3 regions of the Arthrobacter sp. 05L428 genome follow, and region 1 is predicted to be linked to each of the others. Evidence: riboswitches for the same ligand, from Rfam matches in the RefSeq annotation. Region 1 holds a riboswitch; each other region holds the start of a gene.
What was found. Region 1 has a riboswitch for thiamine pyrophosphate ahead of AC1DH3_RS04840 (bifunctional hydroxymethylpyrimidine kinase/phosphomethylpyrimidine kinase). Riboswitches for the same ligand answer to the same signal wherever they lie in the genome.
Positions count from the first base shown of each region.

Region 2: it holds a riboswitch for thiamine pyrophosphate, as region 1 does, so the genes downstream of both, AC1DH3_RS10005 (ECF transporter S component) here and AC1DH3_RS04840 (bifunctional hydroxymethylpyrimidine kinase/phosphomethylpyrimidine kinase) in region 1, are expected to answer to the same signal.
Region 3: it holds a riboswitch for thiamine pyrophosphate, as region 1 does, so the genes downstream of both, thiO (glycine oxidase ThiO) here and AC1DH3_RS04840 (bifunctional hydroxymethylpyrimidine kinase/phosphomethylpyrimidine kinase) in region 1, are expected to answer to the same signal.

Region 1 covers NZ_JBFTNW010000001.1:1,030,631-1,040,688, reverse strand. Annotated here, with positions in the region: gene AC1DH3_RS04880 (hypothetical protein) at 1-369, opposite strand, end outside; gene nadD (nicotinate-nucleotide adenylyltransferase) at 377-1,048, opposite strand; gene AC1DH3_RS04870 (hypothetical protein) at 1,062-1,295, opposite strand; gene AC1DH3_RS04865 (glutamate-5-semialdehyde dehydrogenase) at 1,387-2,721, opposite strand; gene proB (glutamate 5-kinase) at 2,748-3,899, opposite strand; gene obgE (GTPase ObgE) at 3,889-5,478, opposite strand; gene rpmA (50S ribosomal protein L27) at 5,595-5,858, opposite strand; gene rplU (50S ribosomal protein L21) at 5,919-6,227, opposite strand; gene AC1DH3_RS04840 (bifunctional hydroxymethylpyrimidine kinase/phosphomethylpyrimidine kinase) at 6,595-8,148, opposite strand; TPP riboswitch at 8,195-8,292, opposite strand; gene AC1DH3_RS04835 (Rne/Rng family ribonuclease) at 8,430-10,058, opposite strand, start outside.
Region 2 covers NZ_JBFTNW010000004.1:33,418-43,475, reverse strand. Annotated here, with positions in the region: gene AC1DH3_RS10010 (ABC transporter ATP-binding protein) at 1-1,343, opposite strand, end outside; gene AC1DH3_RS10005 (ECF transporter S component) at 1,357-1,989, opposite strand; TPP riboswitch at 2,059-2,202, opposite strand; gene AC1DH3_RS10000 (heme-degrading domain-containing protein) at 2,349-2,894, shown strand; gene AC1DH3_RS09995 (DUF4235 domain-containing protein) at 2,931-3,194, shown strand; gene mnhG (monovalent cation/H(+) antiporter subunit G) at 3,216-3,614, opposite strand; gene AC1DH3_RS09985 (MrpF/PhaF family protein) at 3,604-3,882, opposite strand; gene AC1DH3_RS09980 (Na+/H+ antiporter subunit E) at 3,879-4,424, opposite strand; gene AC1DH3_RS09975 (Na+/H+ antiporter subunit D) at 4,421-6,034, opposite strand; gene AC1DH3_RS09970 (Na(+)/H(+) antiporter subunit C) at 6,031-6,597, opposite strand; gene AC1DH3_RS09965 (Na+/H+ antiporter subunit A) at 6,594-9,611, opposite strand; gene AC1DH3_RS09960 (MFS transporter) at 9,844-10,058, shown strand, end outside.
Region 3 covers NZ_JBFTNW010000001.1:542,006-552,063, forward strand. Annotated here, with positions in the region: gene AC1DH3_RS02615 (MarC family protein) at 1-533, shown strand, start outside; gene AC1DH3_RS02620 (DNA-methyltransferase) at 598-1,479, opposite strand; gene AC1DH3_RS02625 (DEAD/DEAH box helicase) at 1,488-3,230, opposite strand; gene AC1DH3_RS02630 (RNB domain-containing ribonuclease) at 3,549-5,054, opposite strand; gene AC1DH3_RS02635 (ferritin-like fold-containing protein) at 5,095-5,766, shown strand; gene thiE (thiamine phosphate synthase) at 5,763-6,491, opposite strand; TPP riboswitch at 6,518-6,638, shown strand; gene thiO (glycine oxidase ThiO) at 6,629-7,924, shown strand; gene thiS (sulfur carrier protein ThiS) at 7,921-8,157, shown strand; gene AC1DH3_RS02655 (thiazole synthase) at 8,163-8,972, shown strand; gene AC1DH3_RS02660 (DUF3311 domain-containing protein) at 9,159-9,440, shown strand; gene mctP (monocarboxylate uptake permease MctP) at 9,437-10,058, shown strand, end outside.

The sequences.
Region 1 (10,058 bases):
CGTGGGCGCACCGCCGGGCGAAAGCTGCCCCTCTTTTTCCGCAAGTTCCTTGATGGTCCGCAGCGCGGCACGGTCGCGGGCGCGGATCTGGGAGGACCGTTCGGCGGCGGAAGTAGTCCGGACGGAATCCACCGGGCCTGGGACGCGGCGGCGGCCGGTGGTCTCGGCCTCTGTCGGTTCCTCGGGACGTCCGGAGAAGGAGGGACCCGCGCCGGCCTGCCGGGAGCCGGAACCCCCGCCGTCCTGATTCCGGGCAGCCTGATCCGCGCCAGCACCCGCGGTACCGGCGCCGGGGTTCACTTCCTGGCGTTCATCCCTGGCCTGGCGCAATTCGCGGCGGCTGCGGATGGGAGGCTGTTCCTGACTCATTGAAGGCTCATTCGGTGCTGGCGGTTTGGTTTATTTCGAGGGCAGCCCGGGATTCCCGGAAATCCGGCCCGGGATCGGGCTGGCCGTCGTACAGGTCGTACTTGGCGATGTACTGGACCACGCCGTCCGGCACGAGGTACCAGACAGGGTTTCCCGCGGCGACGCGTGCCCGGCAGTCCGTGGAGGAGATCGCCATGGCCGGGACCTCGAGCAGGCTGACATCATCGCGGCCCATGCCGTCCAGCACGTGCCCGGGGCGGGTCACACCGACGAAGTGCGCCAAGGACCACAGTTCGTCAATGTCTTTCCAGGACAGGATCTGGGCCAGCGCGTCCGCGCCGGTGATGAAGAACAGATCGGCGTCCGGCCGCAGCGTGCGCAGGTCGCGCAGGGTGTCAATGGTGTAGGTGGGACCCGGGCGGTCGACGTCGACCCGGCTCACCGTGAACCGGGGGTTCGAGGCCGTGGCGATGACCGTCATCAGGTACCGGTGCTCGGCCTCGCTGACCTTCTTGCTGCTCTTCTGCCAAGGCTGGCCGGTGGGAACGAACACCACCTCGTCGAGGCCGAACTTCGCCGCGACCTCACTGGCCGCGACGAGGTGACCATGATGGATCGGATCAAACGTGCCACCCATCACACCCAGCCGCAGGCGGCGCTTCGCGCCGTGCTGCTTCACTTTGGCGGAAATATTAGTGGCCCTGGCCGTGGTCGTGCTTGTTCGGGTGCTGGCGGTGCGGATCCGCGTGCTCCTCGACGGCTTCGTGGCGCTTGCCGAGGTTGCCGTAGGACAGCGTGATGAACATCAGGACCAGCAGGATCACGAACATGGAGCCGCCAATGACGAACGGCGGCGCAATGAGCGGCGCGAGCTCCTCATGTTCAACGGCTGCGGCGATGGACGTGGTGATCTGCTGCAACAGCATGTTCTCCCCTAGTGACTTCACAAATTAATTGCGGTTTTGCGACGACGGAGGTCCCCGCCGTTCCTGGCTTCTGTTCCATGTTACCGCGTTGCTAGGCCCGGACCTGGCCTTCGCCCTGCACGATCCACTTCGTGGTGGTGAGCTCGGTCAGCCCCATCGGACCGCGGGCATGCAGCTTTTGCGTCGAAATGCCCACTTCGGCGCCGAGGCCCAGCTCCCCGCCGTCGGTGAACCGCGTTGAGGCGTTCACGATTACCGCAGCCGAGTCCACTTCCGCGATGAAGCGCTCGGCATTGGCGAGGTCGTTTGTGAGGATCGCCTCGGTATGCCCGGTGGACCAGGTGCGGATGTGTTCCACGGCCTCGTCGAGGCTGTCCACCATGGCCACCGCCAGGTCCAGGTCCATGTATTCGGTAGCCCAATCCACCTCGGTGGCCGGCACGGACTCCACTGCGGCCGGGAGCGCGGCGCGGATCCGGTCGTCTGTGTGCAGAGTCACGCCGGCGGCGCGCAGGGCGGCGGCGACGGCGGGCAGCACGGTGGAAGCGGAATGGACCAGCAGCGTCTCCACGGTGTTGCACACGCTGGGCCGCTGGGTCTTGGCGTTGAGCAGGATCTCGACGGCCATCTCCTCGTCCGCGGAGGCGTCGAGGAAGATGTGCACGTTGCCTTCGCCGGTTTCGATGACCGGCACCGAGGAGTTCGTCACCACGGTCTGGATCAGCTCGCGTCCGCCGCGGGGAATGAGCACGTCGACACGGCCGCGGGCACGCATCAGGACGTTTGCCCCGTCGCGGCCGTACTGGTCAACGCTCTGGACGGCGTCCGCCGGCAGGCCCACGGACTCCAGCGCCTCGCGGAGGATGCCGACAAGGGCCTCGTTGGTGGCGGCTGCGGCACTTCCGCCCCGCAGGATTACGGCGTTGCCGCTCTTGAGGGCCAGTCCGGCAATGTCCACCGTGACGTTGGGACGCGCCTCGTAGATCGCGGCAACCACGCCCATCGGCACGTTGACCTGGCGCAGGCGCAACCCGTTCGGGAGGGTTTGGCCGCGCACCACGTTGCCCACCGGGTCGGGCAGGTTGGCGAGGTTTTCCAGTGCGGCGGCCAGGCCCTGCACCCGGGTTTCGTTGAGGGTGAGGCGGTCCAGCAGCGCCGCGGAGGTGCCATTGGCCCGGCCGGCGGCGACGTCCGTGGCGTTGGCGGCCAGGATCCGGTCCTTGTGCTCCAGCAGTGCGGCGCCGATGGCGCGCAGCCCCCGGTCCTTCCAGGCCCGGTTGGCGCGGGCCATCCGGCGGGAGGCGGTCCGGGAGCGGTCTGCGACGGCGTGCACGGCGGCTTCGACGTCCGTTGCGGCCGGCGGCAGGCCCCCGGAGTGCGCGTCGTGAACCGGCAGGTCGGGGTGCGAAGTCAGGGCCTCAGTCATGCTCCAAGTTTAGGCGAGGCGGCAGCTCAGACCAGCACCAAGTCGTCAACATGAACAACTTCACGGTCATAGCCGCGGCCCAGCGTCTTGCCGAGTTCACGGGTGGAGCGGCCGAGCATCTGGGGCAGCTCGGCGGCCCCGTAGTTCACCAGGCCGCGGGCGATCACGGTCCCGTCGGTGCCGACCATCTCCACGGCGTCGCCGGCTTCGAAGTCCCCGTGCACGGCGGTAATCCCGGCGGGCAGCAGCGAGGTGTGGCGGTCGCGCACGGCGCGGACGGCGCCGTCGTCGAGTACCAAAGTGCCTTGCACGGATGCCAGGTGGGCAAGCCAGAGCAGCCGGATCGGCTTGCGGGCGCCGTTGACGGAGAACCAGGTTCCCACGTCCTCCCCCGCCAGCGCGGCAGCGGCGTTCGCGGTGGAGGTCACGAGGGCGCTGATCCCGGAGCCGGCGGCGATGGATGCGGCCTCGACCTTGGTGACCATTCCGCCGGTGCCGACTCCGGCCTTGCCGGTGCTGCCGATCGAAATGCCTTCGAGGTCGTGCGGGCCGGAGACGTGGGCAATCCGCTTGGCGCCGTGCGAGGGCGGCCCGTCGTAGAGCGAATCGACGTCGGAGAGGAGCACGAGGGCGTCGGCACGGACCAGGTGCGCCACGAGGGCCGCGAGCCGGTCGTTGTCGCCGAAGCGGATCTCGTGGGTCGCGACAGTGTCGTTTTCGTTGACCACGGGGACGACGCCAAGGTTCAGCAGCCGGTCCAGGGCGCGGAAGGCGTTGGTGTGCTGGCTGCGGCGCATGAAATCGTCCGCGGTCAGCAGCACCTGGCTCACCGTGACGCCGTGTGCGCCGAAGGCGTGGGTGTAGCGGGCCATCAACAGGCCCTGGCCCACGCTCGCGGCGGCCTGCTGGGTGGCGAGGTCGCGTGGGCGCTTTTCGAGCCCCAGCGGTGCCAGCCCGGCGGCGATCGCCCCGGAGGAGACCAGGATGATCTCGGTGCCCGCGTTGCGCTTGTGCGCGAGGGCGTCGGCTAGGTCGCTCAGGGCTTCCTCGGCGATGCCGCCCTTGATGGACGTCAGCGAGGAAGACCCGACCTTGACCACGATTCGGCGGGCGCCGGAGAGCAGGGTGCGGCTGGGGACCGCCGCCGCTCCGGGCACGGCGACGGCGTTACTCGTCATCGGCTTCGCCGAGTCCACTCTCCTTGAGCGGCTGCGGGGCGCGGCGGGCACTGACCGATTCGGTCCAGATGCCGGCCTTGCGCTCGGCCTCCAGCTCGGCCCGGGCGGCGGCCTTCGCGTCGCGGCGTTCCTGCTGCTCGTCGCGCTTCTGGCCACGGGTGGGGCGGTCGCCGATGTCCGCGAAGCGCACGTCGGTGCCGCGCGGGGAGGCCAGCAGTTCGGCGCCGGCCATCATGGTCGGCTCCCAGTCGAAGACGACGCCGTCGTCCTCGCCGATGACCACCATGTCGCCGGGCTTGGCGCCCTGCTTGAACAGTTCGTTCTCGACGCCGAGCTTAGCGAGGCGGTCAGCGAGGTAGCCGATGGCTTCCTCGTTGGTGAAGTCGGTCTGCTTGACCCAGCGCACGGGCTTCTCGCCGAGCACGCGGAACAGCGGCTCCAGGTTCTTTTCCTCGCGGCGGATCGTGAACCCGCTCTCGTTGACGGCGCGCGGGCGCAGCACGGGGGCCTGGACCTTCGGCGGCGTGGCGGCCACGGCGTCGCGGGCGGCCTTGACGATCTCGGCCATGGCGAAGCCCAGCTGGCGGAGTCCCTCGTGGCTCGTGGCGGAGATTTCGAAGACCTTGTAGCCGCGCTTTTCGAGTTCCGGGCGGACGAACTCGGCCATGTCCTTGCCGTCCGGCAGGTCGACCTTGTTCAGGGCGATCAGGCGGGGGCGGTGGTTCAGCGGCACGACTTCACCGTCGGTGCCGGCGTAGCTCATGTCCACGGCGTACTTTTCGAGCTCGGCTTCGATCACGGCGAGGTCCGAGAGCGGGTCACGGTCCGATTCCAGCGTGCCGCAGTCCAGCACGTGCACGAGCGCGGCGCAGCGTTCGACGTGGCGCAGGAAGTGATGGCCCAGGCCCTTGCCTTCGCTGGCGCCTTCGATCAGGCCCGGGACGTCGGCGATGGTGAAGCGCACGTCGCCGGCCTGGACGACGCCGAGGTTGGGGATCAGGGTGGTGAACGGGTAGTCGGCAATCTTGGGCCGCGCGGCGGACATCGCGGCGATCAGGCTGGACTTGCCGGCGGACGGGAAGCCGACCAGGGCGATGTCCGCGATGGACTTCAGCTCCAGGACGATGTCGCTGGATTCGCCCTCGATGCCCAGCAGCGCAAAGCCGGGGGCCCGGCGCTTCTGCGAGGACAGCGAGGCGTTGCCGAGGCCGCCGATGCCGCCGGCAGCGGCGACGTACTCGGTGCCTTCGCCCACCATGTCGGCCAGGACGGTGCCGTCCTTGCTCTTGACGACCGTGCCCTCGGGTACGGGCAGGACCAGGGTCTCGCCGTTCTTGCCGCCGCGCCAGTCACCCATGCCGGGGCCGCCGTTGGTGGCGTGCCGGTGCGGGGCGTGGTGGTAGTCGAGCAGGGTGGTGGTCTGGGGATCCACGCGCAGGATGACATCGCCGCCGTTGCCGCCGTTGCCGCCGTCGGGACCGCCGAGGGGCTTGAACTTCTCGCGGTGGACGGAGACACAGCCATGGCCGCCGGTACCGCCGGATACGTGCAGTACTACCCGGTCTACAAAGCTCGCCACGTGGATCTCCTCAGTGCTGTTCCTCGGGCCCGCAAGGGGCCCAAGATGATTGTAATGCGGTTAAAACACCGGTGGAGCGGACCTACTGGTCCGCCCCACCGATTTAGAACTTGTTGTTACTCTGCAGCTGCAGCAGCCACGATGTTCACAACGCGACGACCACGGCGGGTGCCGAACTCGACAGCGCCGGGGGTCAGTGCGAACAGGGTGTCGTCGCCGCCGCGGCCAACGCCGGCGCCCGGGTGGAAGTGGGTGCCACGCTGGCGGACGATGATCTCGCCTGCGGAAACTACCTGGCCGCCGAAGCGCTTGACGCCGAGGTACTGGGCGTTGGAGTCACGACCGTTGCGAGTGGAGCTCGCGCCTTTTTTATGTGCCATTTGAAATGCCTGCCTTTAAAATTCTGGGGAATCTGCTGAAAACCTGAACAGTAACGTTAGTTACTTGATACCGGTGATCTTGACCTTGGTCAGTTCCTGACGGTGACCCTGGCGCTTCTTGTAACCGGTCTTGTTCTTGAACTTCTGGATGACGATCTTCGGACCACGGAGGTCTTCGAGGATCTCAGCCGTAACCGTTACCTTGGCCAGGTCCTTGGCTGCAGACGTGACCTTGTCACCGTCCACCAGGAGCAGTGCGGGCAACTCAAAGGTGCTGCCGGCTCCACCGGGGACGCGGTTCAGGGTAACGAAGTCTCCAACGGAAACCTTCTCTTGGCGGCCGCCTGCGCGGACAATCGCGTACACCACTGGGGAACTCACTTCTCTCGACGTTTATTACTAGATTTGCGTGCGGAACCTGGGGCCCAAATGCTTGGACCGGCTCACGCTGTGCCTCAACGCCGGTGGATTCCCCGGGGGAACCCATGAGCTATCCTGCGGAAAAGTCCTGCCCGTAATACGGGTGAACTGTTCCTCAAGGTCATAACCCAAGTGTTGGCGTAAGCACCGAAGATCTAGACTACGCTAATTTTGCCTTCGGCCGCAAACGAGGCTGGTCCCGGCAGGTAGTGCGTGACGGACGCCACACCCTGCGCCCGGGGGCCAAAGTTATGGTGCCGCAGCGACTTCCGGAACCGCGCCCAACTATCCTACCGGCTGCTTCGCGTAGCGCGGCTCAGGCGTGCAGCCTCGGCGCGTCGAAGAACTCCGCCTCGTAGCGGGAGGACTGCCTGAACGCCACCGCCATGGCGCTGCGTTCCGCCTCGGAGCCTCTACCGGCCGCCGCGTCCGTGTACCTGATCGCCTGCCGCGTCGCCTCCGCGAAGGCCTCGTCCGCATAGGTGCGCAGCCACTCCGCGTAGGGATGCGTTGCCGGTGCGCCGGCAGCGAGGAACTCGCGATGCAGCGTGGCGCCGACCTCCGCGTAGAGCCAGAAGCACGGCAGCGCCGCGGCCACGAGCACGCCGTAGCTGCCGGCGAGCGATGCCGCGTGCAGATGGTCCACGTACGCCTTGGTCACCGGTCCCAGCTGGGTCTCGACGGCGCGGCCGGCCAGCCAGTTCCGGTGCAGTTCGGATTCGACTTCGAGGCACTGCTGCGCCGAGCGGGACCAGAAGAGTTGTTCGGCTTCCGACGGCGCCAGGGCCGCCGCGCGGGACAGCACCCGGGAGTAGCCGTTGAGGTACAGGGCGTCCTGGCCGAGGTAGTAGGCGAACTCGGGTTCCGGCAAGGTACCGTCCGCGAGCCCCCGAATGAAGTCCAGGCCGTAGATCGCGTCCAGCCCGTCCGCCGCGTGCCCTGCCAGCAGCGTGGCGAACTCGCCCTCGGCAGGAAGCTGGGGTGCCGCAGCGTGCTGCAGGTGGTGGAAGTGGTGCACGGGTCCGTTGCCGGATCCGACCTCCAGGCGGCTGGCATCCCGCAACGCACCCAGCAGCCACGGCTTGACCTCCCGCAGCGCCGCCTCCCAGTCCCCCGTCCGGGCCTGGACTGTGGCCAGCGCCGAGGACAAGGAGCAGCCGGTGCCGTGGCTGTTGCGGGTGTCGATCCGCTCGCCCGGCACCACCACCGTCTCCTGGCCGAGCAGTCCCCCGGTGTTGACGAGCGCGTCCGGGCAACCGCCGTCGTTCTGGGCGCCGTCGACCGGCAGGTGGCCGCCCTTGACCAGCACCGTGGTGCCGGCCAGGGCCGCGAGCCGCTTGCCCTGTTCCAGCGCACTGGCCCAGTCCGCGGCGGGCGGCTCTCCCAGCAGCATGCCCAGCTCGGCCAGGTTCGGTGTGATGAGGTCCGCCAGTGGCAAGAGGGCCCGCAGCGCGGTTTCGGCCGATTCCTGGAGCAGCCGGTCGCCGCTCGTCGCCACCATCACCGGGTCCAGGACCACGACGCCGGGGCGCACCTTTTCGAGCCAGGCCCGGACGGCGTCGATCACCGAGTCGTCGCCGAGCATACCGATCTTGACGGCGTCGATGGTGATGTCGTCGCTGATGGCCTCCAGCTGGGCGGTCAGGAACGCTGCCGGCGGTACATGCACCGACCGGACGCCCTGGGTGTTCTGGGCGGTCAGTGCCGTGATGGCAGCCATCCCGTAGCCGCCGTTCGCGGCAATGCTCTTCAGGTCGGCCTGGATGCCGGCGCCGCCGGAGGGGTCCGAGCCCGCGATGGCCAGCACCCGCGGAATCCGCGGCGGCGTTGGGGCCCCGCCGTCGGGCTCCGGGAAGACGGACTGCAGGATGGCTGAGGTTCGGCTAGATGCAGGCTGCGCCGATGCAGGCTGGGTTGTTGAAGACAAGAGACATCCCTTCGCCGGTGCTAACCGGACAGGTTCAACGGGTCTGGATCTCAGCCGGCTCGATGCGCGGCACCCCGTGTCAGTCCCCCAGCCTAGCGTTCCTCGCCGGCAACCCCGCTAAATTTCAGCCTGTCCCCTTAACGCCCTCGCGGGTTCCGTCCGGGGTCGACGTGATGTTACGTCGATCCCGGACGGAACCCGCGAGTGGTGGTGCCTGCTTGGTCCTAGAGCTCCGACGCCGGGACGCCGACGCCGAGGATGATCGGCTCGTTGGCGGCGGGCTTGGCGGTCACCTTCGCCGGCTCCGGGGCCTTGGCCTCATGGACCGAGACGGCCTCAACCGACGGAGCGGTCTCGCGCTGCTGCACGGACGTCTCGTTGGCGGCGCCCTGGGCTCGGCTGGCGCTCCGGTTCCGGCGCACCCGTCGGGGTCCGGTGGTGTCCGGGGCCTGGGCCTGGGCCGCAGGGGCCTTGCGGGCTTCCTGGCGTACCGGGGCCTGGGCCGCAGGAGCCTTGCGGGCTTCCTGGCGGGCCGGGGCCTGGGACGCAGGAGCCTTGCGGGCTTCCTGGCGGGCCGGGGCCTCGGCCTCGGCGGTACGTACACTCGGCGGCTGGATCCGCGCCGTCCTGGCGCGGCCGCGGCCCCGGGTGGCGCGGGACGGCGCTGCAGCTGCAGGCGCAGCGTGCTCCGCCGCGTGCTCGGCCGTGGGAACCTCGGCTGCGGGCGACTCGGCAACCGGAGCCGCGGCGGCTGGCTTGCCGGTCTCGGCGTCGCCCAGGTGGGCGAACGCTTCGGTCAGCAGGTCCAGGGTCAGCGCGGGCTGCGGGGTTTCCTCGGCGTGCTCGACGAAGGGCAAGGCAACCTGTTCGCCGCCGAAGGTCAGCACGGCCGCGGGACGACCCGCCGCCTCCTCCGACGAAGCGAGTTCCACGGCGGCGTCGAGCGCGGCCTGGCGGGTTTCGGCGTCGGGAGCTGCTGTCGCTTCACCGTCGTGCAGGTGGGCAGCGTGCGCCGCGGCGGCGATGTTGGCCAGCGCGGCGCGCGTCGCCTCTGCCTTGGCGTGGCGCTCCGCCTCGGTGGGCTCGGCGTGCACGGCGACGGGTGCGGACGGCATGGCTTCGCCGCCCTGGCCGCCCTTGCCGCGGCGACGCTTGCGCTCACTGCGTGCGGCGGGCTGGTGCTCGGTCCGCGGGACGTGGTGTTCTGCGGCGACGGTGTTGGCACGGCGGTGTTCCACGGGCTCGTCGTGGGTGACGATGCCGCGGCCGGCGCAGGCCTCGCACTGTTCGCCGAAGACTTCGAGCAGCCCGGTGCCCATCCGCTTGCGGGTCATCTGCACGAGGCCCAGCGAGGTCACCTCGGCAACCTGGTGCTTGGTCCGGTCCCGGCCCAGGCACTCCACCATGCGTCGCAGCACGAGGTCGCGGTTGGATTCCAGCACCATGTCGATGAAGTCGATCACGATGATGCCGCCGATGTCACGCAGCCTCAGCTGCCGGACGACTTCCTCGGCCGCTTCGAGGTTGTTCTTGGTGACGGTTTCCTCGAGGTTGCCGCCGCTGCCGGTGAACTTGCCGGTGTTGACGTCCACCACGGTCATGGCTTCGGTGCGGTCGATCACGAGCGAGCCGCCGGAAGGCAGGAAGACCTTACGGTCCAGTGCTTTGTGGATCTGCTCGTCGATGCGCCACGCAGCGAAGATGTCTGTGTCCTTGGTCCACTTCTCGAGCCGGCCCACCAGGTCCGGTGCCACGTAGGTGACGTAGGCCTCGATGGTGTCCCAGGCTTCCTCGCCGGAGACGATCAGCTTGGAGAAGTCCTCGTTGAAAACGTCGCGGACCACCTTGATGGT
Region 2 (10,058 bases), on a different contig from region 1:
CCGGAGAGCGTGTAGGGGTTGGCGTCCACGAGTTCGCGGAGCCGGAGCCGTTCCAGCAGCTCGTCGACCCGTTCTTCGCCGCGGCCCAGCTGGCGGGGACCGAACATCAGTTCGTCCAGCACCCTGCCGGTGACGAACTGGTGCTCGGGTTCCTGGAACACCGTGCCGATCCTGGCGATCAACTGCTGGGCCCTCCATTTGTACGGATCGATGCCTGCGCCGGCGCTCAGCTCGGTGGTGGCGGACACCGCGCCGGAGACCGGGGAGAGCAGGCCTGCCAGGGTCAGGGCGAAGGTCGACTTCCCGGAACCGTTGGGGCCGGTGATGGTCAGCGCCTGGCCGGCCCGGACCCGGGCCGTGATGCCGGACTGCACCGGGACGGGTATTACCGTGCTGAAGCCCCGCAGCAAACCGGTGCGGCGGGGCCGTTCGCGGGACACGGCCAGTTCCTCTGCGGCCAGCAGCAGCTGGCCGGCCCCGGCGTCCCCTTCGGGTCCTGTTCGGCCGCGGCGGGCCCGGGTGGCGGGCACATGGCCCGGCACCCAGACGCCGGCGGAGATGAGCATGTCCCGCGCCCGCTCCAGGACCAGGTCCGGGGGCCCGTCCAGCAGCACGGCGGAGTCCGTGGCGGATCCGGGCTGCAGCACGACGATCCGGTCCACAAGGTCTTTCCAGACAGCAACCCGGTGCTCCACCACCACCAGGGTGGCCCCGGTCTTGTCCAGGCACCGTCCCACGGCGTCGCGGACCTCCAGGACACCGGCCGGGTCAAGGTTGGCGGTGGGCTCATCGAGGAGCAGCAGCCCGGGCCGCATCGCGAGGATCCCGGCGAGCGCCAGCCGTTGCTTCTGGCCTCCGGAGAGCGACGACGTCGGGTGATGCAGCGGCAGGCCGCCCAGCCCGACGTCGTCGAGCGCCTCCCCCACCCGCCGCCAGATGTCCGCCGGGGGGACCGAGAGGTTTTCGGCCCCGAAGGCCACGTCGTCGCCGAGCCGCGACAGCACCACCTGGGTCTCCGGGTCCTGCTGCATCAGCCCGGCCCGCCCGCGCCGGGCCCTGGGCGGGGCTCCGTCGATCAGCAGGCTGCCGGTCTCATCGGAGTCCTCGGCATCAGCGGAAGCAGCAGCGGACGCGGCTGCCGCAGTGCTGTCCCCCAGCACACCGGCCAGGGCGTGCAACAGCGTGGACTTGCCGGCGCCGGACGGGCCCAGCAACAGCACGCGCTCGCCCGGACGGATGTCCAGGTCCAGGCCGCTCACGGCGGGCCGGGCCCGGCCGGCGTGCCGCCAGCCCCAGCCGCGGGCGCTGACCGCGGCCGGGCGTACGTCGTCGACAGACCTCATGCGTGTGCGGGCATCAGGAGAAGACGGGTTCCGATGCCGCCTTGCGGGACCCGAACGAGGCCAGCACCCCGGTCTTGGCCAGGCCGCGGGTGGCGAGCCAGGACAGTCCCCCGGCAATCACCGCTCCGGAGATGGCGCAGAAGATGATGTAGGCGAGCTTGTCACCGGTTTCGTACGCGATGTTCCAGCCCCAGGGCAGGAAGGAGTCGTTCAGGCCGCAGAACAGGCCCGCACCGGCACCGGCCAGCAGGGACACCGGAAGGTTGAACTTCTTGTACAGGAACGCGGCAAAGATGAGTTCGGCGCCCAGGCCCTGCAGGATGCCGGAGATCAGCACGGTGGTGCCGTACTGCGAGCCCATGATCAGCTCGCCGGTGGCGGCCACCGCTTCGCAGAACAGCGCCGCCCCGGGCTTGCGGATAACGAGCATGCCCAGCACCGCCGGGATCATCCAGCCGCCGGCGTAGAGCCCGGTCAGCGGCGGGTAGACCGCGTTGAGCGGGACGGAAACAAGGTTGGAACCCTGGGACCAGGCCCAGAAAATCACACCGCCGGCAACAGCGATCAACGCGGCCACCACAATGTCGACCACGCGCCAGCTGTATTTGCCGGTGGTCAGTGTCTGCTTCGCAGAAATGTCAGTCATATCGTCCTCCTGAGGAACAGGAGGGGAGGGTGCTCCGGCGGCACCGCGGCCTTCGCCACGGGTGCCGGGCACCCTGAGAACTCGACTCCCTTGCGCCGGTACTAACCGGATCAGGTTCGAGGGTCTGCGGCTGTCCGCACTCTCAGCGCCCACCTACGGTTACCTTGGATTTCTCCAGTGATGCCCGACGGCGGCGCTCCCCTGTCGTATCTAAATCGCCCTTGTGGGCTGGCTCAGTTTACACCCGGCGGCACTCCCAAGTGACTCGCAGTCGTTGTCGTTTTGAGGGCTCATAACGGCAACAACTGCGAGTCAGTTGGGCTTGCGCGGCGGCGGCCACCTAACGGAAGCTGAGTCCCATGACCGACGCACCAGTGCCTTCCCCCGAGTACGACCCGGACTCCGCGGAACCACAGCCGCCGGGATCCCTGGCCGCGCTCATCGGCCGCATCCTGGCCGAAATCGACGAACTGCAGTTCCGGTCCTTCAGCAAGGACGACGCGCTGGACCTGGGCCTCCTCCTGGTCCAACTCGGCCGCCAGCGCTCCTACCCGATCGCCATCGACATCAGCAAGGGCGATCAGGTCCTCTTCCACGCCGCACTGGAGGGCGCCACCCCGGACAATGAGCGCTGGATCAAGGCCAAACAGCGCACCGCGGTGCGGTATGAAGTCCCGTCGCTGCTGGTGGGCCTGCGGGCGCGTGCTGCCGGTCAGAGGATCGAGGACAACGCCTGGTTCGACCAGCGGGAGTTTGCAGCCCACGGCGGCTCGTTCCCCATCTACCTGCGCGGAACCGGGGTGGTAGGCACCGTCACGGTGTCGGGGCTGCCGCAGAAGGACGACCACGAGCTGGTGGTCGAGGCACTGACCGAAATCCTCGGCCGCCCGGGGACGCTAGGCTAGGGGAAGCCCTGTTTCCTCCCGCAAGGAGTACGAAGTATGAACATCTTCATCAAACTGCTTGGCACCGGCGTCAGCCTCCTCGCCGGCTTCGTCGGCACCAAGGTAGTCGACACCGTCTGGGAAAAGACCACCGGCAACAAACCGCCCAAGGGCCACGACGACGACGTCCCCACCACCCTGCGCCAGGCCCTGACCTTCGCCCTCATTTCGGCCTCGGTCAGCGCCATCATCCAGGTCCTCGCCAACCGCGGCACGCAGCGGGCGATCACCCGCTTCGCCAAGACCCAGGACCTGGTCTAAGCCATATCGCCGCCGGCGGCGTTACTCGTCGTCGTCGTCCGTGAATCCGCGCTTGCCGGCCGCCTGCTGCACCACGGCTTCCAGCTCGTCGGCGCTCAGCAGCTCGGGGTGCAGGTGCTTGGTGCGGTAGCCGGCGCGGCCAACCATGTGGGCGGAGACCGGCACTGTGAGCAGCTGGAAGATCCACGCGACCACCAGCACCGGCCACACCCACCAGGTGCGCAGCTGCAGCCCCACGGCGCAGAGCAGCAGGAAAAGCCCCAGCACCTGCGGCTTGGTCGCGGCGTGCATCCGGCTCATGAGGTCGGGGAACCGCAGCAGGCCGATGGCCGCGCCGAGGGACATCAGCGCCCCGACCACCATGAACACAGCCGAGACGGTGTCGATTACGGCGTCGGCGGAAATCGTGTCAGGACTCATTGGGCTGCTTCCTCCGGTCGGCCACGAATCGGGCCACCGTCACCGAACCGACAAAGCCGATGATCGAGATGGACACCAGCAGCATCAGGTTGTTCAGGTGCCGGTTCACGGCCATGTCGATGCACAGCGCCGCGCCTAGGATGGCCAGCAGCACGTCGGCGGCCAGCACCCGGTCCAGCAGCGAGGGCCCCCGCGCGATGCGGATGATCGCGCCGGCCGCGGCGAGCGACAGCACGACCGCGGTAATGGTCAAAACCAGCGGCATCATGCCCCGGCCTCCTGCTTCAGTGCGGACAGTTCGGCCCTGGTGCCCATGATCCGGATCAGCCCGGCCTCCGTGTCGCGGACCTCCTTGCGGAGCTTCGCCGCGTCCTCGGCGTCTCGGACGTTGATGCCGTGGATGTAGAGCGTGGACGTGGACCTGTCCACCTCCACCACCACGGACCCCGGGATCAGGGAAATGACGTGTCCCGTGGCGGTCACCAGCAGGTCTGAATGGCTGCGGAGCGGGACGGCTATGACGGCGCTGATCACCCGCGGACCACGGACCACGGCCAGGTACAGGACCTGGAAGCTGGCCGCCACGACCTTGGCCAGGAAGACCAGCGCGAACGGCACGGCGCGCAGCACGTTGAAGCGGCCCCCCAGTTCCACCGGCGGCAGGTAGAACAGCCGGGCCACCACCACCGCGATCAGGGCGCCGAAGAGCAGGTTTCCGGCGCTGAAGTCCTGCCACAGGGCGCCCCAGACAATAACGAGCCAGACCAGCAGCGGCAGCTCCTGGCGCAGCGAGACCCTCTTCCGTGTCATTTGCCGCCCTCCTGCCGCATCGGCTGGGCGATTACCGGAACCGGCGCCTCGTCCCCAAGCACGGCCTGGATATAGGCGGACCGGTTCAGCATCTCCCCGGCGGACTGGTCCGCCACCCGGAAGAGCGGCCCGGCAAACACCGTCAGCGCCACCCCGAACAGCACCAGGCCCAGAGTGGAGCCCACCATGGTCCGCGGCAGCAGGGTCACGTTCTGCTGGCCCGCGCGGTGGCCGGTGGCCGCGTCGGCGGGGGCGGCGAGCAGCACGGGATCGGGATGTTCGGCGTCCTCGGGCTTGCGCCAGAAGGCGCGGTTCCAGACGCGTGCGATGGCCAGCAGGGTCAGCAGGCTGGTCAGCACGCCGCCGGCCACGAGTGCGTAGGCCAGCGGGGTGCCGAGGGCGACGCCGGCCTGCAGGAGGCCCAGTTTGCCGAGGAACCCGGAGAACGGCGGGATCCCGGCCAGGTTCATGGCCGGCACGAAGAACAGCACCGCCAGCAGCGGCGAGAGCTTGGCCAGCCCGGCGATCCGGTCCACCGAGGAACTCCCGGCGCGGCGCTCGATCAGGCCGGTCACCAGGAACAGGCTGGTCTGGATGGTGATGTGGTGCGCCACGTAGAACACCGCGGCCCCCAGCCCCGCCACGGACGACATCGCCAGGCCGAACACCATGTAACCGATGTGGCTGACCAGGGTGAAGGAGAGCAGTCGCTTGATGTCGCTCTGCGCCAGGGCGCCCAGGATCCCCACCACCATGGTCAGCAGGGCAGCGACCATCAGCGGGGTGTTGAACGTGTCCCCCGGGAAGAGCAGGGTCTCGGTCCGGACCATGGCGTAGACCCCCACCTTGGTGAGCAGGCCAGCAAACACGGCGGTGACCGGGGCGGGGGCCGTCGGATACGAGTCCGGGAGCCAGAAACTCAGCGGGAACACGGCGGCCTTGATGCCGAACGCCACGAGCAGCAGCACGTGCAGCAGGTTCCGGGTGCCCTGGTCCAGATCCATCAGCTTGATGGCAAGGTCCGCCATGTTGATGGTTCCGGTGGCGCCGTAGATCATGGCGATCGCGATCAGGAACAGCACCGAGGAGACCACCGAGACCACCACGTACGTCACACCCGCGCGGATCCGCGGACCCGTCCCGCCCAGGGTCATCAGCACGTAGCTGGCGGTCAGCAGGATCTCGAAGCCCACGTAGAGGTTGAAGAGATCACCGGAGAGGAACGCGTTGGACACGCCCGCCACCAGGATCAGGTAGGTGGGGTGGAAGATCGAGACGGGCGCGTCGCGGTCGCCGTCGGCCATGCCCTGCCCGGTGGCGTAGACCAGCACGGCAAGGCTGACGGTCGAGGACACCACCAGCATGAGCGAGGAGAACTGGTCCACCACCATCACAATGCCCCAGGGCGGCAGCCAGCCGCCGATGTTGACCGCCGCCGTGCCGCCCTGCCAGACGGAGGCCAGCAGCAGGCATTCGAGCAGCAGCGTCAGCGAGAGGAGGGCAATGCTGACGGTCCGTTGCGCCCGTGGTTGCCGGATCAGCAGGAAGGTCAGAGCGGCCCCCAGGATGGGGAGGACGACGGCGAGCGGGGCAAAGCTTGCGATGTTCACTTGGTCCCTCCTTCCGGGCCTGGCGTGATGTTGCGGGATCCGGGTTGTTCCTCGGCGGCGGCGTCCATGGCCGGCATCCGGCGGGCGCCCGCCTGCACGGTCTCCGTCGGGTCGGGTCCCCCCGCAGCGTCCGTCGGATCGGCCGCCACGAGAGGGAACTCGGAGGTCTCCGCCGGGATGACGGCGTCGTCCTCGGCATCGAAGCTGGGGGTCTCGGCCACCCGGCGGTCCTCGGCGTCGTCCTGGATTTCGTCCTGCCGGGCCAGCACCCAGGTTCGGTAGATGATGCCCAGCATGAAGGCCGTGACGGCGAAGGAGATCACGATCGAGGTCAGGATCAGCGCCTGCGGAAGCGGGTCGCTGTAGTCGCCGGCGGCCGTGTCTTTGTTGAACAGCGGTGCGAGGCCCGCATAGCCGCCAGTGGCCAGGATCAGCAGGTTGGTGGCGTTGGCCAGCAGCATCAGGCCCAGCAGGACCCGGGTGAGGCTGCGTTCCAGGATCAAATAGATGCCGCAGGCGTAGAGGGCTCCCATGACCGTCAGCAGAGTCAGATTGACGCTCATGCGCTCCCCTTGGCGGTGGTTTCGGCCGGGACGCCGTCGGCTTCCCGGTCGTCGGACGGCTCCGCGGGTTCTTCCGCGGGCTGTTCCTCGAAATGTTCGTCGATTTCCGCGCCGAGGCTGCGGAGCACGTCCAGCGCCAGGCCGACAACGACGATGTAGACGCCGATGTCGAAGATGGTGGAGGTGACGAACTTGATGTCGCCGAAGACCGGCAGCCAGAGTTCGATCACGGCACTTTGGAAGACCTGGCCGCCAAGCAGCAGCGGCGCGACGCCGGACGCCGCGGCCGTCGCGAGCCCGATCCCCAGAAGGGCGCCGGCGCTGACCGGGGTGGCCTCGCGCAGCTCGAAGCGGCCCCCGGCGAGGTAGCGGATGGTGAGGGCGAGCCCGGCCGTGAGCCCGCCGGCGAAACCGCCGCCGGGAAGGTTGTGTCCGGCGAGCAGCAGGTAGATGGAGAAGACGATCATCGAATGGAAGATCAGCCGGGTGACGACTTCAAAAATGATCGACCGCCGCTCCGGGGCCATGGTCCGTCCCGCCACTAGCCACGCGTCGCGAGTCGACGCGGCAAACCGCCGGCTCAAGGCCAGCGCCGCGTTGTCCCTGGTGTGGGCGGGCTGATGCGTCCGGCGGCCGACGGTTCCTTCCGCCACGGACGACGAGGGCCCGATGCGGTCGCCGCGGCCGCGGACGAAGATCAGGCTGGCAACGCCGGTGGCGGCGAGCGCCAGCACGGAGATCTCGCCAAAGGTGTCCCAGGCCCGGATGTCCACGAGGGTGACGTTGACGACGTTCAGTCCCCCGCCGCCCTCGTAGGCCAGGCGCGGGAACTCCAGCGAGACCGGAGTGGCGACCCGGGAGCTCAGGGCGTAGATCGCTACAAAGACCATGGTGAGGCCGAACGCCGCGCCGATGATCACCCGGGTCACCCGGTACTTACCGCCGGTGCGGTCCCGCAGCTCCGCCGGCAGGCTCCGCATGGCGAGGACGAAGGCCACCAGGATGATGGTTTCCACCAGCATCTGGGTCAGGGCCAGGTCCGGGGCGCCCTGGAGCGCGAACATCAAGGCGATGCCGTAGCCGGTGACCGACACCATCAGCACGGCCAGGAAGCGCTTGTTGGCCCGCACCGCGGCGAGTGCGCCGATCACGATGCCGGCGCCCGCGACGAGCTGCAGCGGCGAACCGGGGTCGATGAAGTACAGGCCGCCGGGCAGCGGCTTGTTGGCCAGCAGCATCGCCGTGAGCGGCAGGACGAAGGCCACCGTCAGGATGACGGCCAGGTAGAAGAAGAGCGAGCCTCGCTGGGTGCGGCCGGTGACCCAGACGGCGACGTCGTCGAGGGCGCCGATGGTGCGCTGGTAGCTGCGGTCGCCGTCGATCCAGCCGGGCACCAGCGCCTGCGCGCGGGAAACGGCGTTGCGTCCGTAGAACATCGCCAGTCCAAGGGCGAACGTGATCGCGGCCAGGCCCAGCGCCGGGGTGAACCCGTGCCACAGCGCGAGGTGCCCGGCGGCGTCGGGATCCACGCCACCGGCTTCGGCGTGGCCGGCGAAGAGCGCCGCGTACGGCTGGATCCAGGCGTCCACCGGCGCCGGCCACACGCCGTAGAGGAGGGTCAGCAGGCTCAGCACGGCGGGGGCGGCAAGGAATGCCGGCTTGACGGCCTTGAAACGGGTGGCCGGCACGCCGGATTTGACCGCGAAGGCGCCCCACATGAAACGTGCGCTGTAGGCGAAGGTCAGGACGGAGCCCAGCACCAGGCCGACCAGGATAACCAAACCCCACGGCCCGGTCCCGGCGTGATGCACGAAGGCCTCGAAGACGGATTCTTTCGCCACGAAACCTGCCAGCGGCGGCACTCCGGCCATCGACGCGGCACCGATCGCAGCCACCACGGCCAGGGCGCGGGAGGACCGGTAAACCCCGGAGAGCTTGCGGATGTCGCGGGTCCCCGCCTGGTGGTCGATGATGCCGACCACGAGGAACAGCGTGGCCTTGAAGAGGCCGTGGGCCAGCAGCAGGGCGAGGCCGGCGAGCGCCGCATCGGGCTTGCCGAGCCCCACCACCATGGTCAGGAAGCCGAGCTGGCTGACCGTGCCGTAGGCGAGGATGAGCTTGATGTCCGTCTGGCGCAGGGCCCGGTAACCGCCCACCAGCATGGTGGCCAGGCCGAGGCCCAGCACCAGCGGGAGCCAGTACGCCGTCTCGGCGAACCCGGGGGCAAGCCGCGCCACGAGGTAGATGCCCGCCTTCACCATGGCGGCGGCGTGCAGGTAAGCGCTCACCGGCGTCGGCGCGGCCATCGCCCCGGGGAGCCAGAAGTGGAACGGGACCAGCGCGGACTTGGTGATCGCGCCCACCAGGACCAGCACGACGGCGGCCGCCACGGCGGCCGCGGCCGGTCCCGTCAACAGCTCGGGCGCCATCTGCAGGATGGTCGAGATCCGGTAGGTACCCGCGGTTGAGCCCAGCATGATCAGGCCCACCAGCATGGCCAGGCCGCCTGCAGTGGTCACCACCAACGCCTGCAGCGCCGAGCGACGGGCCGACAACCTCGTGCGGGCGTAGCCGATCAGCAGGTAGGACAGGACCGTGGTGAGTTCCCAGAAAATAAACATCAGGAGCAGGTCGTCGGCGGTGACCAGGCCGAACATGGCCCCGGCAAACGCCAGCAGTTGGGCTCCGAAGCCGCCGAGGTGGCTGTCCTTGTCCTTGAAGTACCGGGCACAGTAGACCAGGACCAGCGCACCGACACCCAGGACCAGCAGGGACATGACCCAGGCCAGGGCATCCATCCGGAACGCCAGCTCCAGCCGGAGGTCCGGAATCCACGGGAGGGTCACCGCGGTGGACCCGGCGTATGAATACACCGCGCCGTGCTGGAGGAGCAGCCAGACGAACGAGCCTGCGGGCACCGCGGCCAGCGCGAAGAACGCGTTCCTGCCCAGCCTGCGGAAGAGGAACGGCGCCACAGCAGCCACCGCGAAGTGCACGGCAAGGACTGTGATCACTGGTATCTCCGCAACGTCAGGAATTCGATTGTCAAAAAGTTGGAGCAGGCGGGGCAATTGGTTAGGTTCGGTGCGGCTAGTTTACCAAGCGTGCACAAATTGTTTTTACGGTGACGTGCGCGGAGGACGGCGACCATTGGAGCCGCGGTTCCACCGGCCCGGCAACGAAGACCCGGCGTTGCCTAGCCGTTTCTCCGCCGGCGGTCCGCCGCGGGCGGCTAACATTCAGGCTATGAACTCCGCCACCGCCCCCGAGGCCATGCGTCCGGCCTCGGAATTCGAGTCCGGCAGCCATGCCACCGGCAAGGGCCAGGTCGTGGCCTGGGCCGCCTGGGACTGGGGCTCCGCGGCCTTCAATGCGGTCATGACCACCTTCGTCTTCACCGTCTACCTGACCTCCAAGGCCTTCGGCGGCGAAGACGAAGCCTCGGCGGTCCTCGGCTCCGC
Region 3 (10,058 bases), 490 kb from region 1:
TCATGTCCCTGACAGCCCAGATGGACGCCAGGGACCGCAACCTGTCGGCGCTGCAGGCGCTGCTCGTGGCCACGGGCGTGATCGTGACCTTCGCGATTTTCGGGCAGTCCATCCTGAACTACATGCACATCTCGCTCGCCGCGCTGCAGGGGGCCGGCGGCCTGCTGCTGGTGCTGATCGCGCTGCAGCTGCTCACGGGCTCCACCAGCGGCGAGGAGAACGCCGCCAAGTACAAGAACGTCGCGTTTGTGCCGCTGGGGACGCCGCTGATGGCGGGCCCGGGTGCAATCGTGGCCGTCATGGTGTTCGTCCAGCGCTCCGGCAGCATGGCGCAGTACCTCGCTGTCGGGCTGGGGATCGCCGTGACACTCGCGTCCCTGTACCTGGCGATGCGGTTCGCCGGGCTCGTGCAGCGCGCCCTGGGCGAGAACGGCGTCGAACTCATCACCCGGATCGCCGGCCTGCTGCTCTCCGCGATTGCGGTGCAGATGATCGCCGACGCCGTGCACGCCTTCATCAAGAGCTGGACCTGACCGTCCGCCCAACTGACTCGCACTTGTTGTCGTTTTGAGGCGTCAAAACGACAACTAATGCGAGCTAGTTGGGGTCTGAGCCCGGCAGCGCGGTGAACGACGCGTGCGCGCTGAGCCGCTTGGCCATGACGTCCACGGCCGCCCGGTTCTGGTCCACACACACAAACCGACGGTCCAGCTTGGCCGCCACAGCGCCGAGCGTGCCGGAACCGGCGAAGAAGTCCAGGCACCAGTCGCCGGGGCGGCTGGAGGCCGCGACCACCCGCCGGATCAGGCCTTCGGGCTTCTGCGTCGGGTAACCGGTCTTTTCCTTGCCGGTGGGCGAGACAATCGTGTGCCACCAGACGTCGGTGGGAAGCTTGCCGAGTTCGCGCTTGGCCGGCGTGACGAGTCCGGGTGCCATGTACGGCTCCCGGTCCACCTCGGCGCTGTCGAAGTGGTATTTCGCCGGGTTCTTTACGTACACGAGGATGTTGTCGTGTTTGGTCGGCCAGCGGAACTTGGCCCGGGCGCCGTAGTCGTACGCCCAGATGATCTCGTTGAGGAAGCACTCGCGGCCGAAGATCGCATCCAGCATGACCTTGGCGTAGTGCACCTCGCGGTAGTCGAGGTGCAGGTACAGGGTGCCGTCGTCGGCGAGCAGCCGCCAGGCTTCGACCAGCCGGGGCTCCAAGAAGGACCAGTAGTCGCTGAAGGCGTCGTCGTAGCTGTGCAGCGCGCCCTTGATGGTGTCGTAGGAGCGGCCCTTGAATCCGACGCGGTCGCCCTCGCCGCCGGTGTTGAGCACCATTTTGGTTTCCTGGCGCCGCTGGACCCGGCCCGTGTTGAAGGGCGGATCCACGTAAATGAGTGTGAAGGCGCCGTCCGGCAGCGTCGGGAGGTATTCCGCGTTATCCGCGTGAACCACCAGGTTGCTGCCGTCCGGCGCCCAGACGGTGTCAGTCATGTAGGGGATTAGGCCTCGGCGCTGCGTGCCGGGGCGCCGCCCTGTGCCTCGCCGGCCACCACTTCGCCGTTGCGGCGGCGAGTGCGGGTCCGGCGGCGCGCGCGGGTAGCCCGGTCGACCTCGGTCGGAGCGCTCGCCGTTGCCGGGGCGCTTGCCTCGGCGGGTCCCGTGGCGGTCTCCTTTTCGGGCGAACGACGACGGCGCTCACCGGAGCGTCCGGCGTCACGGCCGCCTTCGCGGGAGCCGGAGCGGCCATTGTCGCGTCCGCCCTCGCGGGAGCCTGAGCGGCCGGCGTCGCGTCCACCCTCGCGGGAGCCTGAGCGGCCGCCGTCGCGTGCACCGTCGCGTGTACCGGGACGGGCGTTCTTCTTGCCGGTCTCGCCGAGGTCCTCGAGGACTTCGGCGTCGACGCCGGCGAGCACCCGCTTGTCGCGGGGGAGACGGCCCTTGGTGCCCTCCGGGATGTCCAGCTCCTCGAACAGGTGCGGCGAGGAGGAGTAGGTCTCCACCGGTTCGGGCACGCTCAGGCCGAGGGCCTTGTTGATCAGGCCCCAGCGCGGCATATCGTCCCAGTCGACGAAGGTCACGGCGGTGCCCTTGTTGCCGGCGCGGCCGGTGCGGCCGACGCGGTGCAGGTAGATCTTCTCGTCTTCGACGCACTGGTAGTTGATCACGTGCGTGACGTCGTCGACGTCAATGCCGCGCGCGGCGACGTCAGTGGCGACGAGAACGTCCACCTTGTTGTTGCGGAAGGCGCGCAGCGCCTGCTCACGGGCACCCTGGCCGAGGTCGCCGTGGATGGCGGCCGCAGCGAAGCCGCGGTCCACGAGCTCCTCGGCGACCTTGGCGGCGGTGCGCTTGGTCTTGGTGAAGATGATGGTCCGGCCTCGTCCGCGGGCCTGCAGGATCCGAGCCACCACCTCGATCTTGTCCATGCTGTGGGCACGGTAGATCAGCTGGCGGATGTCGCGCTTGGTGAGGCCCTCATCCTCGGGATCCGCGGCGCGGATGTGGGTGGGCTTGGTCATGTAGCGGCGCGCCATCGCGACGACCGGGCCGGGCATCGTGGCGGAGAACAGCAGCGTCTGGCGGACGGCCGGGGTACCTGCGATGAGGGTCTCGACGTCCGGCAGGAAGCCGAGGTCCAGCATCTCGTCGGCCTCGTCGAGGATGACCATCTTGACGTTCTTGAGGACGAGGTGCTTCTGCTTGTAGAGGTCGATCAGGCGCCCGGGGGTGCCGACGACGATCTCGACGCCCTGCTGCAGCGACTCGACCTGCGGCTCGTAAGCACGGCCGCCGTAGATCGTGGTGATGCGGGCGTTGCGTTTGCGGGCGGCGTTCTGCAGGTCGCCGGCGACCTGCACCGCGAGCTCACGGGTCGGCACGATCACGAGGGCCTGCGGTGCGCCGGGGGCCGGGAGGTCGGCGAAGCCCGCGTCGTCGCGTCCGATGACGCGCTGCAGGGCCGGGATGCCGAAGCCGAGGGTCTTGCCCGTGCCGGTTTTGGCCTGGCCGATGATGTCGTGGCCGCTCAGTGCGACCGGCAGCGTCATGGCCTGGATCGGGAACGGGTGGGTGATTCCGGCGTCGGCAAGGGATTCAACAATGTCGGCACGGACGTTGTAGTCGGCGAAGGACTTTTCCGCGATTTCGTGCGGGGTTTCGTCCGAAATGATGGTCTCTTCCGGCTCGATCGATTCCGTGCCGGACTCGTCGGTAAGAAGCTGGTGCGTGTGCAATTCACTCACAGGGGAGTTTCCTTATTCATTTGGGCTGCGCTGCTTGCTCAACGGGGCCGGCCGAGGGCCGTTCCGGAGCACGCTCAGGAGCGCAAGCAAGTCCAGTGGAAGCCGATCGCGGGCTATCTAAATGCTGGCACTGGGACCAGCGGGTGTGTCTCAAGATCGCGTAGGGGCGGGCTTGTTGAATTCGAAAAACATGGAAATCAACGACCGGGCATCCATTACTACCCTTCCAGTCTAGCTGTTCGCCGTTCGGAACCTCGACCGGTGCCCGCGGTGCGGCGCGCCAGTGGCACGGCTGCGGGGCGCAAGCCGGGCGAAACATCAGCCCACGAGTTCGAGCCGGACCTCCCGCGTGGCGATGTCCGAGGATACGACCCGCACCCGGACCTGGGTGCCGGGCTCCAGCTCGCCGGGGCACCGTGCGGTCACCGCGGGCTCGGCGATCTGCACGATCCCGGACGGGCCATTGCCGTTCCCGTTGCTCTTCCCGTTCCCGTTGCTGCCCTTACCGTTTCCGTTCGTGCCGCCGTTCTTCGCGGGCTTTGAGCCCGAGATCACGACGGCGTCGAACTCCTGCCCGATGTGGTTGCTCAGCAGGGCCGCCTCCACGGTGTCCAGCGACAGCCGCTCCAGCTTGGCGGCCAGTTGATCCGAAGCCGCCATGATGGCCGGCAGCGACGGGAGGGCTTCGCGGGCCCAGCCCGGAACCTCGGCGCCATTGGACAGGGCCTCGCAGATGACCAGGACGAAGCGGTCGATCAGGCGCCGCAGCGGGGCGGTGGAGTGGGCGTACGCCGCACCGATAGCGGACTGGATGGCGTCCTCCGGGACGGCGCCGTCGAAGTGGGTGTAGCCGGCGCCGCGGAAGAGCATCCCGGCCGAGTGCACGATGGCAAGCTGGCGCGGGTCGGTGGGGTCCAGGGTGCGCAGGTATTCGCCGTAGCTGATCCGGCCGTCCCAGGGCTTGCCGAGTGCGCCGGTCTGGCGCCGGAAGTGCCGCAGCGAGCTCTCATCCGGGGCGGGCATGGTCCGCAGGATGCCGACCTTGCCCTGCAGCATGAGCTCCGCTGCGGCCATGCCGGTCATCAGCGAAATCTGGGCGTTCCAGTCCTCCACCGGCAGCGGCGGCGCCGCGACGATCCGGTAGCCGCCGTCGGGCAGCTGCTCGATCTCCTGCTCCGGCATGTTCAGGCTGGCCCCGCCGCGCAGGCGCTCCAGTTCCACCCGCTTGCTGCCGACTTCCTTGAGCAACTGCAGAACGGGGTCCGCGGTACCGCCGTCGAGTTCGGCCTGCACACCTTGGTAGCTGAGCTTGGCCCGGCTGCGGACCTGTGCCCGGCGGACCAGCACGGAGGAGACCTCGGCAGCGGCGTCGAGCTCGAACTCCCAGACGAAGGCCGCGCAGAGCTGGCCCGCCAGCAGGCTGCCGGCCGCTTCGCTGATGACCTCGGGGTGCAGGGGGATGCGGCCGTCCGGAGTGTAGAACGTCTGGCCGCGGCGCCGGGTCTCGGCGTCGAGCGCGCCGCCGGGGGCGACGAAGGACGGGACGTCGGCGATCGCGTAGAAAACCCTGTACCCGTCGCCGGCGCGGTCAATGAACAAGGCCTGGTCCAGGTCCGTCGAGGACGCCGGGTCGATGGTCACGAACTCCACGTGAGTCAAATCCAGTTCCGGCAGCTCGTGGGAGGCGACGGCCGCCTCGGCGTCCCGGAGCACGGCTTCCGGAAACGGCCCGGGCAGCTCCAGAACGGTGCGCAGTGCGTTGAGCGCCTGGGCAAGCTGGTTCTTCTGCTGGCGGACGCTCGGAGTCAGGCGATGATGAGACACGGAATCAGGTTAGCCCGATTTCCGCTACTAGTCTTGAAGCATGAGCACCTCCCCGGCCGAGCCCGCCCGCTACAACCGTTTCCTCCGGGACCTGCTGGGCGTGATGGCCTACGGGGAGCTCTCGGCCTTCGAACGGCTCTCCTCCGACGCCCGGTATTCGCCCACCCTGCACGACCGGGCGGTGCTGGGCGGCCTCGCCGTCATCGAGTTCCAGCATTTTGAACTGGTCTGCGCGAAGCTGGCGGAGATGGGCATTGACGCGGAGGAGGCCATGCTGCCGTTCCAGCCTTCGGTGGACCACTTCCATGAGCGCACCCGCCCCGCCGACTGGCACGAGTCGCTCATGAAGGCCTACGTGATCGACACGGTCTCCGCGGACTTTTACCGGTCCATTTCGGGCTATGTCGACGCCGGGACGGCCGGGCTGATCGAACTGGTCCAGGCGGCCGGGGACGCGACGGTTGTGCTGCGGGACCGGCTCAAGGCCGCGCTCGCCGACGATCCGCGGCTGGCGTCCCGGCTGGCCCTGTGGGCTCGGCGGTTGCTCGGCGAAGCGCTTACCCAGGCCCAGCGGGTCAGCGTGGAGCACGCCTTCCTCGGCGGCCTGACCGGCACGGACGAGGACCGGGCCGGTGAACTCGCCCGCGCCCTGACCGCCGAGCTTGCCGCCGCCCATTCCCGTCGGATGTCAGAGCTGGGACTAGCCGGCTAGTTGTCCGCGGCGCCGCTGTGGACGTCGGCGTCGGCGTCCGCCCCGGCGTCGAGCGCGGCGAGCAGGGCACGCGCGGCCCCGGCAGGATCAGCGGCCTCGGTAATCGCCCGGACCACCACAATCCTTCTGGCTCCGGCGTCGACCACCTGCGCCACGTTGCCCAGGTCGATGCCGCCGATCGCGAACCACGGCACCACCCCGGCGACTTTCCCGACATCGGCGGCCTCGGCCCGGACGATCGCCGCGGCGGCGTAGCGCACCAGGTCCAGCCCGACGGCGGCGCGGCCCGGCTTGGTGGGGGTGGCCCAGACCGGGCCCACGCAGAAGTAGTCCAGCCCGCCCCGGCCCGGGGACGCCGCGATGGCCGCATCCACCTGTTCCGGCGTGTGCGTGGACATGCCGATCACGGTGCCCTTGCCCAGGAAATCCCGTGCCGCGGCGAACGGGATGTCCTTTTGCCCAATGTGGAACACCGGCGCCCCTGCCAGTGAGGCCAGGTCGGCACGGTCGTTCACCGCCCAGAGCCGGCCGTGCCGCCGCGCCACGGAGTGCAGGACCTCCAGCAGCTCAAGCTCCTCGGCCGCCTCCAGCGACTTGTCCCGCAACTGGATGATGTCGACGCCGCCGGAAAAGGCAGCGTCAACGAAGTCCTCGAAGTCACCGCGCTCCTTCCGGGCATCGGTGCACAGGTACAGGCGGGCGGTGGTGTGGACATCCTGGCTCATGCCCCAAGCCTAGTTCCTCTAAACTGGGCGCATACCGCGGGAGCCCGCGCGGGCCGCCAGACGGCCGACGGGCTGAGAGGGCGTCAGAGCCGACCGCTTGACCTGATCCGGCTAGTACCGGCGTAGGGAAGGAACCCATGGACGTATCCGTCGCACCACCCGCCACACCACCGGGCCCATCCTCGGATTATTACGACGTCGTCGTGATCGGCGGGGGAGTGATCGGCCACGGCATCGCCTGGGAGGCCCGCCGTTCTGGCCGTACCGTCGCGCTGGTCGACGACGCCCCCGGCACCGGCGCCAGCTGGGCTGCCGCCGGCATGCTGGCGCCCGTGAGTGAACTCCACTACCAGGAGGAGGAGCTCCTGGCCCTGATGCTGGAAGCCTCAGGGCTGTGGCCGGAGTTCGCCGCCGGCCTGGCCGGCGGCAGCACTGACGGCGGCGGCACTGGATATCTCACGACGCCGACCCTCGCCGTCGGCGCGGACGCGGCCGACCGCCGGGCGCTCGCCGACCTGCGGGCCGCGCAGCAGGCCTGCGGCCTGGCCGTGAAGCCGCTGACCGTCCGTGAAGCACGCAGCCGCGAACCGTTGCTCAGCCCCGGTATCTCCTGCGCCTTCGACATCCCGGCCGACCACCAGGTGGATCCGCGCCGGTTGCTGGCCAGGATCGGTTCACTGCTGGCTGCCGACAGCCGGTTCACGGCCGTGCCCCGCCGCGCGGCCGGGCTGCTCTGGCGGGGCGGCCGCGTCGCCGGCATCCGTTTCGAGGGCGGCGGAGAGCTCCGCGCCAGCGAGACGGTCGTAGCCAACGGCCTGGCCGCGGCGGAACTGCATGGCCTGCCCGGGGGATTGTCCCTGCCGCTGCGTCCGGTTTACGGGGACATCCTGCGGCTCCGGGTCCCGGCACGGCTCCGGCCACTGCTGCGCTCGACCGTGCGGGGCCTGGTCCGCGGGGTTCCGGTCTACATCGTCCCGCGGGAGGACGGCACGGTCGTGATCGGCGCAACCCAGCGGGAGGATGCGCCCTCCGAGGCTGGCGCCGTCTCTGCCGGCGGCGTGTACCAGCTTCTGCGTGATGCCCAGCAGCTGGTCCCGGCCGTTGCCGAGCTGGAACTGCTCGAGGCCACGGCGCGGGCACGCCCCGGGACCCCGGACAACGCCCCGCTCCTAGGGCGCGTGGCCAGCGCTGGATCCGGACAGGACGTCGAGGGACTCATCATTGCCACCGGGTTCTTCCGGCACGGGGTCCTGCTCACCCCGGCGGCCGCCGCCATCTGCCGGGCGCTGCTGGACGGAGAGCCGGACCGGCGCTGGGAGGGCTTCCGCCCGGACCGCTTCTCCAGCCGCCGCCCGGTTTCTCCAGCCCCCGGCTCATCCGAGCGGGACGCTTCACCCGCGGACGCTCCAGCGAAAGACAGGACGACAGCATGAATATCAGGCTCAACGGAGCGCAGCACGCCCTCGCCGACGGCGCCACTATCAGCGCCTTGGTCAGCGGGGTGACCGGCCGGACGCTGGCCGCCGACGGCCGGGCCACGGACGGCCGGAAACTGGGCGTCGCCGTCGCCCGCAACGCCGAGGTGGTGCCGCGCAGCCAGTGGCACGCGACCGCGCTCGCCGAGGGCGACGACGTCGAACTCGTTACGGCAGTACAGGGAGGATAGAGGGCATGGAAGCAACAGCAATGCAGGAAACGCAGCAGGCACGCCGGGATCTGCTGACGGTTGACGGAGTGGAACTGGGCTCCCGCCTGATCATGGGCACCGGCGGTGCGCCGAGCCTGGACGGCCTCGGAGCCGCGCTGGTGGCCTCCGGAACGGAACTCACGACGGTGGCCATGCGTCGCTACTCTCCAGCCGAGAGCGGCTCGTTGTTCCAGTTGCTGGCGGACCACAACATCCGGGTGCTGCCCAACACCGCCGGATGCTTCACCGCCCGGGACGCCGTCCTCACGGCCGAACTGGCCCGCGAAGCGCTGGAGACGGACTGGGTGAAGCTCGAGGTGATCGCGGATGAGCACACCCTGCTGCCCGACGCCTTGGAACTGGTGGAGGCAACCGAACAGCTGGTGGCGCGCGGCTTCAAGGTCTTCGCTTACACGAATGACGACCCGGTCCTGGCCCTCCGGCTGGAGAACCTCGGCGCCACGGCCGTGATGCCGCTGGGCGCCCCGATCGGCACCGGCCTGGGCATCCTGAATCCGCACAACATTGAACTCATCGTCTCCCGTGCCTCGGTGCCGGTGGTGCTCGACGCAGGAATTGGCACCGCCTCCGACGCCGCGCTCGCGATGGAACTGGGTTGCGACGCCGTGCTGCTCGCCACCGCCGTGACCCGTGCCCAGGACCCGGCGCTGATGGGTGAGGCGTTCCGGCACGCCGTCATCGCCGGCCGGCTGGCGCGACGGGCCGGCCGGATCCCGCGCCGCGAGCATGCCCTCGCGTCGTCCGCGATGGAAGGACGCGCCGAGTTCCTGTAGGGGCCCCGGCGCCGCTCCCGTCCAGGCCCGTTCGCCTCGCCAAACCGTGATTAAAGGCACTGTTGAAGATTAAATCCAGTGTCTATCCTGTTGGGTAACGACCGCTGCACTGCACGGTCCGCAGGCCGCCGGCACGTCCCGGGAAGCCTTCCCGCTCCGGGGGCCCGTCTCGGTGAGGAGGCGTCCATGTCCAGTCCTGATGTGCCAACGCGGGGGCCGGCCAAGCCGGGTCCCTATGTAGTGTCCGGAATCCTGTTGCTCGTCGCCATTGTGGTTCCGTTGGTTGTGCCCGCGTACGCCTTCGACGAACCGCGGCTGGCGGGTATCCCGTATTTCTACTGGTATCAGATGGCATGGATCCCGGTCACCGCGGCCTTGGTGGGGATCTCCTACTGGCTGGTCACCAGGGAGGACCGCCGTCGCCGTGAATCCGTCCGCGGGGCGGCCGCTGCGGGGGAGGAGCGGTGAACGGGGCGGTCGTGCCGCTGGCGGCACCGGACCGGCCGGTCAACGGCATAGCCCTCACCATTGTGATCATCCTCTTCGTCCTGGTGGCGGTCCTCGGCTTCTTTGCCGCGCGGTGGAGGCGGGAAGAAACGACAGGGCTGCATAGCCTCGACGAATGGGGACTGGGCGGCCGGGGCTTTGGTACCTGGGTGACCTGGTTCCTGCTCGGCGGGGACCTTTACACGGCTTACACCTTCGTGGCGGTCCCGGCGGCGATGTGGGCCACCGGAGCCGTGAGCGGCTTCTTCGCCGTGCCGTACACAATCGTGCTCTACCCGATCGTGTTTTTGCTGATGAGCAGGCTGTGGTCCGTCTCGCACCGCCACGGTTTCGTCACGCCGGCGGACTTTGTTGGCGGCCGGTATGGCAGCAGGGCGCTTACCGTTGCGGTCGCCGCCACCGGCATCGTCGCCACCATGCCCTACATTGCCCTGCAACTCGTGGGCATCAAGGCCGTACTCACTGTGCTCGGCCTGGGCAGTGCTGAGAACGCGCTGCTGACCGACCTGCCGCTCATCATCGCGTTCGTGGTTCTGGCCGCGTATACCTATACCTCGGGCCTGCGCGCTCCTGCCCTGA